One region of the Allobosea sp. GW823-FHT02B03 genome, then DNA from elsewhere that is predicted to be linked to it. Evidence: predicted binding sites of a transcription regulator. Region 1 holds the regulator's gene; the other holds the start of a gene.
What was found. The regulator LexA, encoded in region 1, represses DNA repair genes until DNA is damaged. The targets are predictions, from matches to a motif close to TGTTCNNNNTGTGTTCNG.
Positions count from the first base shown of each region.

Region 2: a site for LexA is predicted at 2,561-2,578, ahead of recA (recombinase RecA). Genes of this name have one in related genera too.

Region 1 is NZ_JBXAJY010000003.1:371,834-376,216, forward strand. It holds gene AC1REK_RS11400 (molybdopterin molybdotransferase MoeA) at 1-1,044, shown strand, start outside; gene AC1REK_RS11405 (hypothetical protein) at 1,051-1,410, opposite strand; gene lexA (transcriptional repressor LexA) at 1,588-2,319, shown strand; gene AC1REK_RS11415 (ComEC/Rec2 family competence protein) at 2,313-4,383, opposite strand, start outside.
Region 2 is NZ_JBXAJY010000002.1:317,485-321,867, forward strand. It holds gene AC1REK_RS06370 (hypothetical protein) at 1-411, shown strand, start outside; gene AC1REK_RS06375 (hypothetical protein) at 427-960, opposite strand; gene AC1REK_RS06380 (MFS transporter) at 1,065-2,234, opposite strand; gene recA (recombinase RecA) at 2,663-3,748, shown strand; gene alaS (alanine--tRNA ligase) at 3,949-4,383, shown strand, end outside.

The DNA.
Region 1 (4,383 bases):
TATGCCGCCCGTGCCGATGATCTCCAGCCCGGCAAGGAATTGCGGGTCATCGGCGAATCCGCCGCCGGCCGCGGTTTTTCCGGCGCGGTCGCCCCCGGCGAGACCGTCCGCATCTTCACCGGAGCGCCGCTGCCCGAGGGCACCGACGCCATCCTGATCCAGGAGCATGCCGAGGGCGTCGACGGCCCGGTGATCCGCGTCACCAAGGCGGCGGCCAAGGGCCAGTTCGTGCGCGCCGCCGGGCTCGATTTCGGCAGTGGCGAGATCCTGCTCGCGGCCGGCCGCCGCCTCGACAGCGCCGCGCTCGGCCTTGCGGCCGCAATGGGGCATCCGGAGCTGTCGGTGCGCCGCAAGCCCGTGGTCGCGATCCTCGCCACCGGCGACGAGCTCGTCCTGCCGGGCGAGCCGGTCGGACCCGACCAGATCGTCGCCTCGAACAGCTATGCGCTGGCCGCACTGGTCGAGCAGGCGGGCGGCACAGCGCTCGATCTCGGCATCGCCCGCGACAACCACCCCGACCTCGCCGCCCGCATCGAGGCGGCGAAGGCGGCGAATGCCGATGTGCTGATCACGCTCGGCGGCGCCTCGGTCGGCGCGCATGACCTCGTCCAGGCCGCGCTCAAGGCCCAGGGCATGGATCTCGGCTTCTGGAAGATCGCGATGCGGCCGGGCAAGCCGATGATGATGGGCAGGCTCGGCCCGATGGTCGCGCTTGGCCTCCCCGGCAACCCGGTCTCCTCGATCGTCTGCGGACACCTCTTCGTCACGCCGCTGATTGAGGCCCTGCTCGGCATGGCCGAGCCAGAGCGCGACCGCGGCGAGCCGGCGGTCCTCGCCGTCGACCTGCCGGCGAATGACGAACGCCAGGACTATCTGCGCTCGACCTTCGTGACGGAAGCCGGCGAGCGCCGGGTGAAGCCCTTTCCCAAGCAGGATTCCTCGATGCTGGCGAACCTCGCCCGGGCCGAGGCGCTGGTGATCCGGCCGGTTTTCGCCGAACCGGCCAAGGCGGGCGATCCGTGCCGGATCATCCGGTTGCGCTGAGGCCGATCAGCGGCAGCGCAGATAGCGCGTGCCGCCATAGACGACCTCGTCGTTCGAGACGACCTTGAGGGTCCGGCTGGCGCGACGCTTCGGCCCGTCGATGCTGAAGCAGGTGCCGCTCATCCTGTATTCGTTGGCGGATACGCGGTCTATCCGGCTGAAATGGCAACCGCCCTCGCCGGCCTCGCCGGTGCGGCCGCCGCGGTTGAAGCCGACATAGGCGCCCTCGGTGCCCTCCTTCAGCCATCTGCAGCCCTGCTGCGCGGGATCGCCGAATTCGCCGCGCACCGGCAGTTCGGCGGCGCTCGCCATACCGGCCACCGCCGCGGCCATCAGCGCGCTCAATATCCTCAACCTGACCGCCATCGCTCCCTCCTCTCGCCGTGGCGCCCCACGCTGGGCAAAGCTTCGCTTGCACGCAGAAGGGCCAGTTTCGCGCGGCGCAATACGGCCGACGGACGTCCCTTGCGGAACACAAGGCGAACGGGTATGTTGTTCGTGCTTTGTTTCGATTCCGATGCGAAAGGCCGGGGCGGCGAGATCATGCTGACACGCAAACAGTTCGAACTGCTTCGCTTCATCCATGAACGCCTGCGGGAATCCGGCGTACCGCCCTCCTTCGACGAGATGAAGGACGCGCTCGACCTGCGCTCCAAATCCGGCATCCACCGGCTGATCATGGCGCTGGAGGAACGCGGTTTCATTCGCCGGCTGCCGAACCGCGCCCGCGCGCTCGAAGTCATCAAGATGCCGGACGGGATCGGCGGGCCGCAGGCGCAGCGCGGGCGCTTCAGCCCCTCGGTCGTCCAGGGCGGACTCGGCCAGACCCCGCCTGCCCCGGCAGCCAATCTAGCCAAGCCGCGCCCGGCGGGCGCCGAGGACAGCGGGCGCTCCACCGTCTCCATCCCAGTTATGGGCCGCATCGCCGCCGGCACGCCGATCTCGGCGATCCAGGATCGCAGCCATAGCGTCTCCATGCCCGCCGACATGCTCGGCGGCGGCGAGCACTATGCGCTCGAAGTCCGCGGCGATTCGATGATCGAGGCCGGTATTCTCGACGGCGACACCGTGGTCATCCGCAAGCAGGACACGGCCAATACCGGCGACATCATCGTCGCCCTGATCGACGACGAGGAAGCGACGCTGAAGCGCCTCCGCAAGCGCGGCTCCTCGATCGCGCTCGAGGCGGCCAACCCGGCCTATGAGACCCGCGTGCTCGGCCCGGACCGGGTCAAGATCCAGGGCCGGCTCGTCAATCTGATGCGGCGCTACTGAAGCATCCCGCTGTCCTCCGCCTGCTCAATCGGTGCAGCGGCGGACGATGGGGCGGGAGGCGCACGAGCTGGCTCCGCTGGAGAAGGCGCGGCGGGAGCGGGCCGGGCCCGGGTCCAGGGTCGCAGGCGCGTTGCGTCCTCGGCGGTGTAGGCGCGCCAGCTGCCGCCGCGCACGGACCCAAGCGCCGTCGCGCCATCGCGGGCGAGCGCGGCCCGGTCGATCAGTCGGGCGGTACAGGTGCCGTTGACGTGGAGCGGCGTGACGACGAGGTCGGCGCGCTGGCAGTCCTCGACGATGGCGACGCGGTCCTTTGTGTAGGCGACACTGCGGCCATCCTTGAGACGGATCACGCAGCCGCGCGCGTCGCAGGCGGCGCCCTCTCGCAAGGTGGCATCATCCGGAGGGCGGGAATCGCCGTCGGCATGGAGCCATTGCGTCAACACGAAGTGACTCGGCTTGCCTGCCAGGACGAGTCGTCCTTCGGCACCGCGCACCAGGATGCCGGAGCCGTCGCGCTCGATCAGGATGTCGGGCCGCGTCGGGTCCGAGGCGAGCGCCAGGCCGGCACAGAGCGGCAGGGCCGCGAGGAAGCGCAGGGCCGTCGTCCACAAGGTCAGCCAGAGCAGCGCCAGCGCGAACAGGGCGAGCGCCATGGCATCGAAGGCAGGCAGCACCACGGTCGAGCGTTCCATGCTGGCGACCCAATGGGCGAGCTGCAGGACGAGACCGGAAGCCCAGCCCATCAGGGCCCAGGCCGGCCAGTCGAGCCCGAATGGATAGGCCAGCACGCCGAAGACCGCGGCCGGCATGACGATCAGCGAGACGAAAGGCAGGGCGAGCGCGTTGCCGAGCAGGCCGAACGGGTTGAAGGTCTGGAAGTGGTAGACGCCGAAGGGCGCAGTCGCGGCCGTCGCCAGCAAGGTGGTGACGATGATGCCGACGGCTGAGAGCCAGAGCGGCCGCAGCGGCCAGGGCCAGCTTGCGGCGGCCGCATCCGGCGGGCGCTCCTGCCAGCGTTCGGCGAAGGCGATCAGCGCCGCGACCGCGCCGAAGGACATCTGGAAGCTCGGCCCGAGCAGCGCCTCCGGCTCGCGCAGCAGCACGATGATCGCGGCGAGTGCGAGATTGGGCATGCTGAGGGCCGGCCGGTCGACCAGGATGGCGCCGAGCATCACCAGCGTCATGATCAGCGAGCGCACGGTCGCAACCTCTGCGCCGGAGAAGACGCAATAGGCGGTAGCGCCGAACATCGCGGCGAGCGCGGCGATTTTCTTGACTGGCCAGAACAGCGCGATGCCTGGCGACAGCGCCAGCAATGCCCTCGCGAGCCAGAAGATCGTGCCGGCCGCCAGGACCATGTGCAGGCCGGAGATCGAGACGATGTGGTAGATGCCGGCGGCGCGCAGGTCGTCATTGGTCGGCTCAGTGATCAGGCCACGCTTGCCGGTGACCAGGGCGGCCGCCATCGCACCCGCCTGCCCGCCGCCGATGGTGGCGATGCGCTCGGTCAGCGCATTGCGGGCCTGGTCGATCGCGACGCTCCAGGCAAGTTGCCGCGACTGCGGCACCGGCGCCGGTGCCAGCGCGACCTTGCCGGCGATGCTGCCGACGGCGCCGATGCCACGGAAGAAGGCGTCGCGGGCAAAGTCGTAGCCGCCGGGACGCGCCGGCCCGGGCGGCGGCAGGAGCCGCGCGGTCGCGACGATGTGATCGCCCGGCTTCAGGGTCGTCGCGGCTGTGCTGACACGTATCCGGCGCGGCCGCTGCTGCGGGTCGACGCCCGGCATGTCGGTGACCACGACGAGGAGGCGGACACCCTTCTCGCGCTGCTCCAGTGCCTCGACGAAGCCGGTGACCTTGCCGACATGGAGGCGGGCGAGCGCCGGCGCCGCGATACTCGCCGTGCGCCAGGCTCCGGCCGCGAAGCCGGCGAAGACGGCGGCGAACCCCAGGCAGATCGCCATGGCGAGGCGCTTATGGCGCAGCAGCGACGCTGCGAGCGCCGACAAGGCGAAGCCGAGCAGCGGCGCAATCAGGCCCGGCTCACGATCGGCGAGGAAATAC
Region 2 (4,383 bases), on a different contig from region 1:
GCCTTCCGGATCGTCACCGAGAAGCCCGGCGAGCTGCACAGCCTGCCGGCTTCGATCCTGCTCCAGGTCGTCATCGCGATCCTGATCGGCCAGAGCTGCTACTGGACGCGCCTGGGTCATGTGCCGGTGCCGGACGGCATCTACAGCCCGGTGCTCGGCCACCTCCTCGCCTTTGCCGGCCGCCTTTCCTCGATCTTCGGCGGGGCGCTCTTCTCGATCTATTTCCTGCGCCAGCTGCCGGCGATCCAGCAGCTCAGTCTCGACTCCGGGCTGCTCTGGCGCTGCCTTTTGGTCTTTGCCATGCTGTTCGCGATCTACTGCTACACGCTGGAGCTGGAGCGCCTCGGCGCGGCCTGGCAGAAGGCCCCGGAGCCAGCTGGCCCGGAGCGGCCCGAGGAACCGGCGAGCTAGGCATCTCCCCTCGCCTCAGCCCGAATTCCCTCTTCTTTGCCGCCGGGCCCGCAGCCGCCCGAGCCAGGAGCGCGCGCGCTCCCGTACTGCCCGGCCCAGCACCACGGCGCGCTGCCAGGCGGCGGACGCCTTGACCCGCTCGACCACGATCTCCCTGATCCGGTCGAGCCAGGCCATGCAGCGCGCGAACCAGCCGATCGTCAGCAATTGCGTGCGCCCGGCATGGTAGACCCGCTCGACCAAAAGGAAGCTGGTGAGATGGCCGACCGCCATCAGCGCGATGCCGCCGAACCAGGCGCCGCGCGCCAGCAGAAGCAGCGAGAGCAGCTTCAGCGGCTCGGCGACGGCGAAAGGCACCGCCAGCAGGGCGAGAACGCCATAGGGCGGCAGGCGCCCGATCGCCGCCTCGATCCTCGCCACGATCCGGAACGAGCCGAACCAGGCAAGCAGCGGCCGGTAGAGCGGCCGCGCCAGCTCGTCGAGCACGATGATCAGGCCGACGACGAGATCGACCGGGATGAGCAGGAGACGAAGAAGCCGGGTGCGCATGAAGGGCCCGATCTGCGGGGGAAGCCCGGACGGCATAGCACGTCGCCGCTTCGATCGCTGTGCCGCAGTGCGAGGGCCGCTCCTTTCGCCCGTCCGGCTCCCGCCTAGGCCGGCGGCGTGCGATCCGGCCGGCGGCAGAGGGCGAACACGCCGAAGCCGATCAACTGGCCGGCGACGAGCACGAACGGCCAGGTGAAGCTTCCGGTCCTCCCGGCGACGACGGCGAACATCAGCGGCCCGCAGATCGAGCCGATGAAGCCGAACAGGCTGGCGCCGGAGGTCACCTCGCCGATCAGCGCGACCGGCGAAGCCCGCGCCAGCTCGGCCATGTGGACGCCGTTCCAGCCCATCGAGGTCGCGCCGACCAGCACCATGCAGCCATAGATCAGCCAGGGACTGGCGGGCGCGGACCAGACCAGCAGCAGCACCGTCCCGCCCGCTCCGAGAGCCAGGACCGACAGGAGCGTCAGGCCGTTGCCCAGCCTGTCGGCCAGCCAGCCGAAGAAGATGCGGGCCACCGTGCTCGCCGCCAGCAGCATCGACATGTAGAGCCCGGCCTGCGCCAGGCTCTGCCCACGCTCGGTGACCATATAGGTCGCGGTGAAGGCAGTGATGCAGGACTGCGTGATCGAGAACGCCACCCCCATCGCGGTCAGCATCGGCAAGGCCGGATGGGAATTGAGAACCCGCGCCGCCCTGGTCAGGGAGGATGGCGACAGGAACAGGCGCGGCCAGCCCGGATTCCGCGGCCCCTTCTCGGCGTCGAGCCGCCGCTGGAAGAGCTGGGCCAGCAGGGCGCAGGCGAGCACGATGGCGACCAGCGCCACGACCGCGCCGGTGAAGCCGAATGCCAGCACCAGTGGCGCGACTACGATGCCGGCGATCGCGCCTCCGAGCGGCACGCCCGCCTGCTTGACCGAAAAGATCAGCGTGCGGTGTTCCGGCGGTGAGGCACGCATCAGCACCTGGCTGCCGGCGGGTGTGTTCGGCGCCAACCCCAGGCCGACGAGCAGCGCCCCGACGAGGCCGAGCGCGCCGAGCGGCTGCGCCAGCAGCGCGAGGCCCGCGGCAACGAGGACCAGGCCGAGCTGCAAGGTGCGGATCGGTCCGTAATGATCGAGCATCGGCCCGCCACAGGCCAGGAACCAGCATATCCCGACCGAGACCACGGCCGAGACATAGCCGATATCCTCGGGCGCCAGCCCCCAGCGCAGCGTCAGGATCGGCCCCAGAAGCGGAATCGCGGCAGCGGCGAACGAGCTTGCAACTTGCACGAGGAGAGTCGCGCTGAGCGCGCTTCCCCACAATGGCAGCTTCACACCAGTTCCCCCCGGGCCTCGCCGCCGCCGGACCTCATGCTGTCCGGCATCGAGGCCGGGCCGATATGCGCGTGGCGGCGTTGTCCCGGTCTTCCTGCAACGCGCCTTCACGGTCGAGGCCGGCCATGTGCGGACGGCCCTGCGCCGGGCGCATGCGCGGCCTGGAACCGGCCGGCAGGGCCTCGCCACCCGCCTCCGACGCTGCCCGCGCACGAGCCTGTCGCGGCCGGAGGCCGGCGTCGAGCCCGGCCCCGCTGGCTATCGGAAAGCCCTGCTATACAGAGAACAAAAAAAGAACTTGCGCACGAGAACAAACAGTGACCATAGTCACTGATCGGCGCGATTGAGATGTCCTCGCGCCCCTGCCATAAGGAGCGCACGTCGTGAATCAGGCGAATCTCAAGCTCGTGGAAGGCTCTTCGATGGACAAGGCTAAGGCGCTCGACGCGGCGCTCTCGCAGATCGAACGGGCCTTCGGCAAGGGCTCGATCATGCGCCTGGGCAAGAACCAGCAGGCGATCGAGATCGAGACGGTTTCGACCGGCTCGCTCGGCCTCGACATCGCGCTCGGCGTCGGCGGCCTGCCCAAGGGCCGCGTCGTCGAGATCTACGGGCCGGAATCCTCCGGCAAGACCACGCTCGCTCTGCACACCATCGCCGAAGCCCAGAAGAAGGGTGGCGTCTGCGCCTTCGTCGATGCCGAGCACGCGCTCGACCCGGTCTATGCCCGCAAGCTCGGCGTCAATCTCGACGATCTCCTGATCTCCCAGCCGGACACCGGCGAGCAGGCGCTCGAGATCACCGACACGCTCGTCCGCTCCGGCGCCATCGACGTGCTCGTGGTCGACTCGGTCGCCGCGCTGACCCCGCGCGCCGAAATCGAGGGCGAGATGGGCGACGTGCAGCCCGGCCTGCAGGCCCGCCTGATGAGCCAGGCGCTGCGCAAGCTGACGGCCTCGATCTCGCGCTCGAACTGCATGGTCATCTTCATCAACCAGATCCGCATGAAGATCGGCGTGATGTACGGCTCGCCCGAGACCACCACCGGCGGCAACGCCCTGAAGTTCTATGCCTCGGTCCGTCTCGATATCCGCCGCGTCTCGACGCTGAAGGAGCGCGACGAGGCGACCGGCAACCAGGTCCGCGTCAAGGTCGTCAAGAACAAGGTCGCGCCGCCCTTCAAGCAGGTCGAATTCGACATCATGTTCGGCGAGGGCATCTCGAAGGTCGGTGAACTCATCGATCTCGGCGTCAAGGCCGGCATGGTCGAGAAGTCGGGCTCCTGGTTCTCCTTCGACAGCCAGCGCCTCGGCCAGGGCCGCGAGAACGCCAAGGCCTTCCTCAAGGCCAACCCCGACGTCGCGGCGCGGATCGAGGCGACCATCCGCCAGAATTCCGGCCTTGTCGCCGACCGCATCCTCGATCAGGCCGATCCGACCGCCGAGGATCTCGACGAGGGCGAGGCCTGAGAGGCTCCCTCCTCCGACCCGTTCGGCAGGGCGATACGAGACGGGCGGCGCGAGCCGTCCGTTTCTTTTTGACTCCAACCCCTTATCGGGGGCATTGCCGGCGACGGCGTTTCTGGACAGCCGCAACCGTGCTGACTAGAACCTTTTCACCCTTTCCGGCTGCGCCGGTCCCTTGCCAGAGAACCAGAGCCAAGATTGCGATGAGCGGCGTCAACGAGATCCGGTCTACCTTCCTCGACTACTTCAAGGGCCAGGGCCACGAAGTCGTGCCGTCGAGCCCGCTCGTACCGCGCAACGACCCGACGCTGATGTTCGCCAATTCCGGCATGGTGCAGTTCAAGAACGTCTTCACCGGCCAGGAGAAGCGTCCCTATGTCCGCGCCACCACGGCGCAGAAATGCGTGCGCGCCGGCGGCAAGCACAACGACCTCGACAATGTCGGCTACACCGCCCGCCATCACACCTTCTTCGAGATGCTGGGGAACTTCTCCTTCGGCGACTATTTCAAGGAACAGGCGATCAACCACGCCTGGACCCTGGTCACGCGTGAATTCGGCCTGCCCAAGGAGAAACTGACGGTCACCGTCTACTCCGAGGACGACGAGGCGCACGGCCTCTGGAAGAAGATCGCCGGC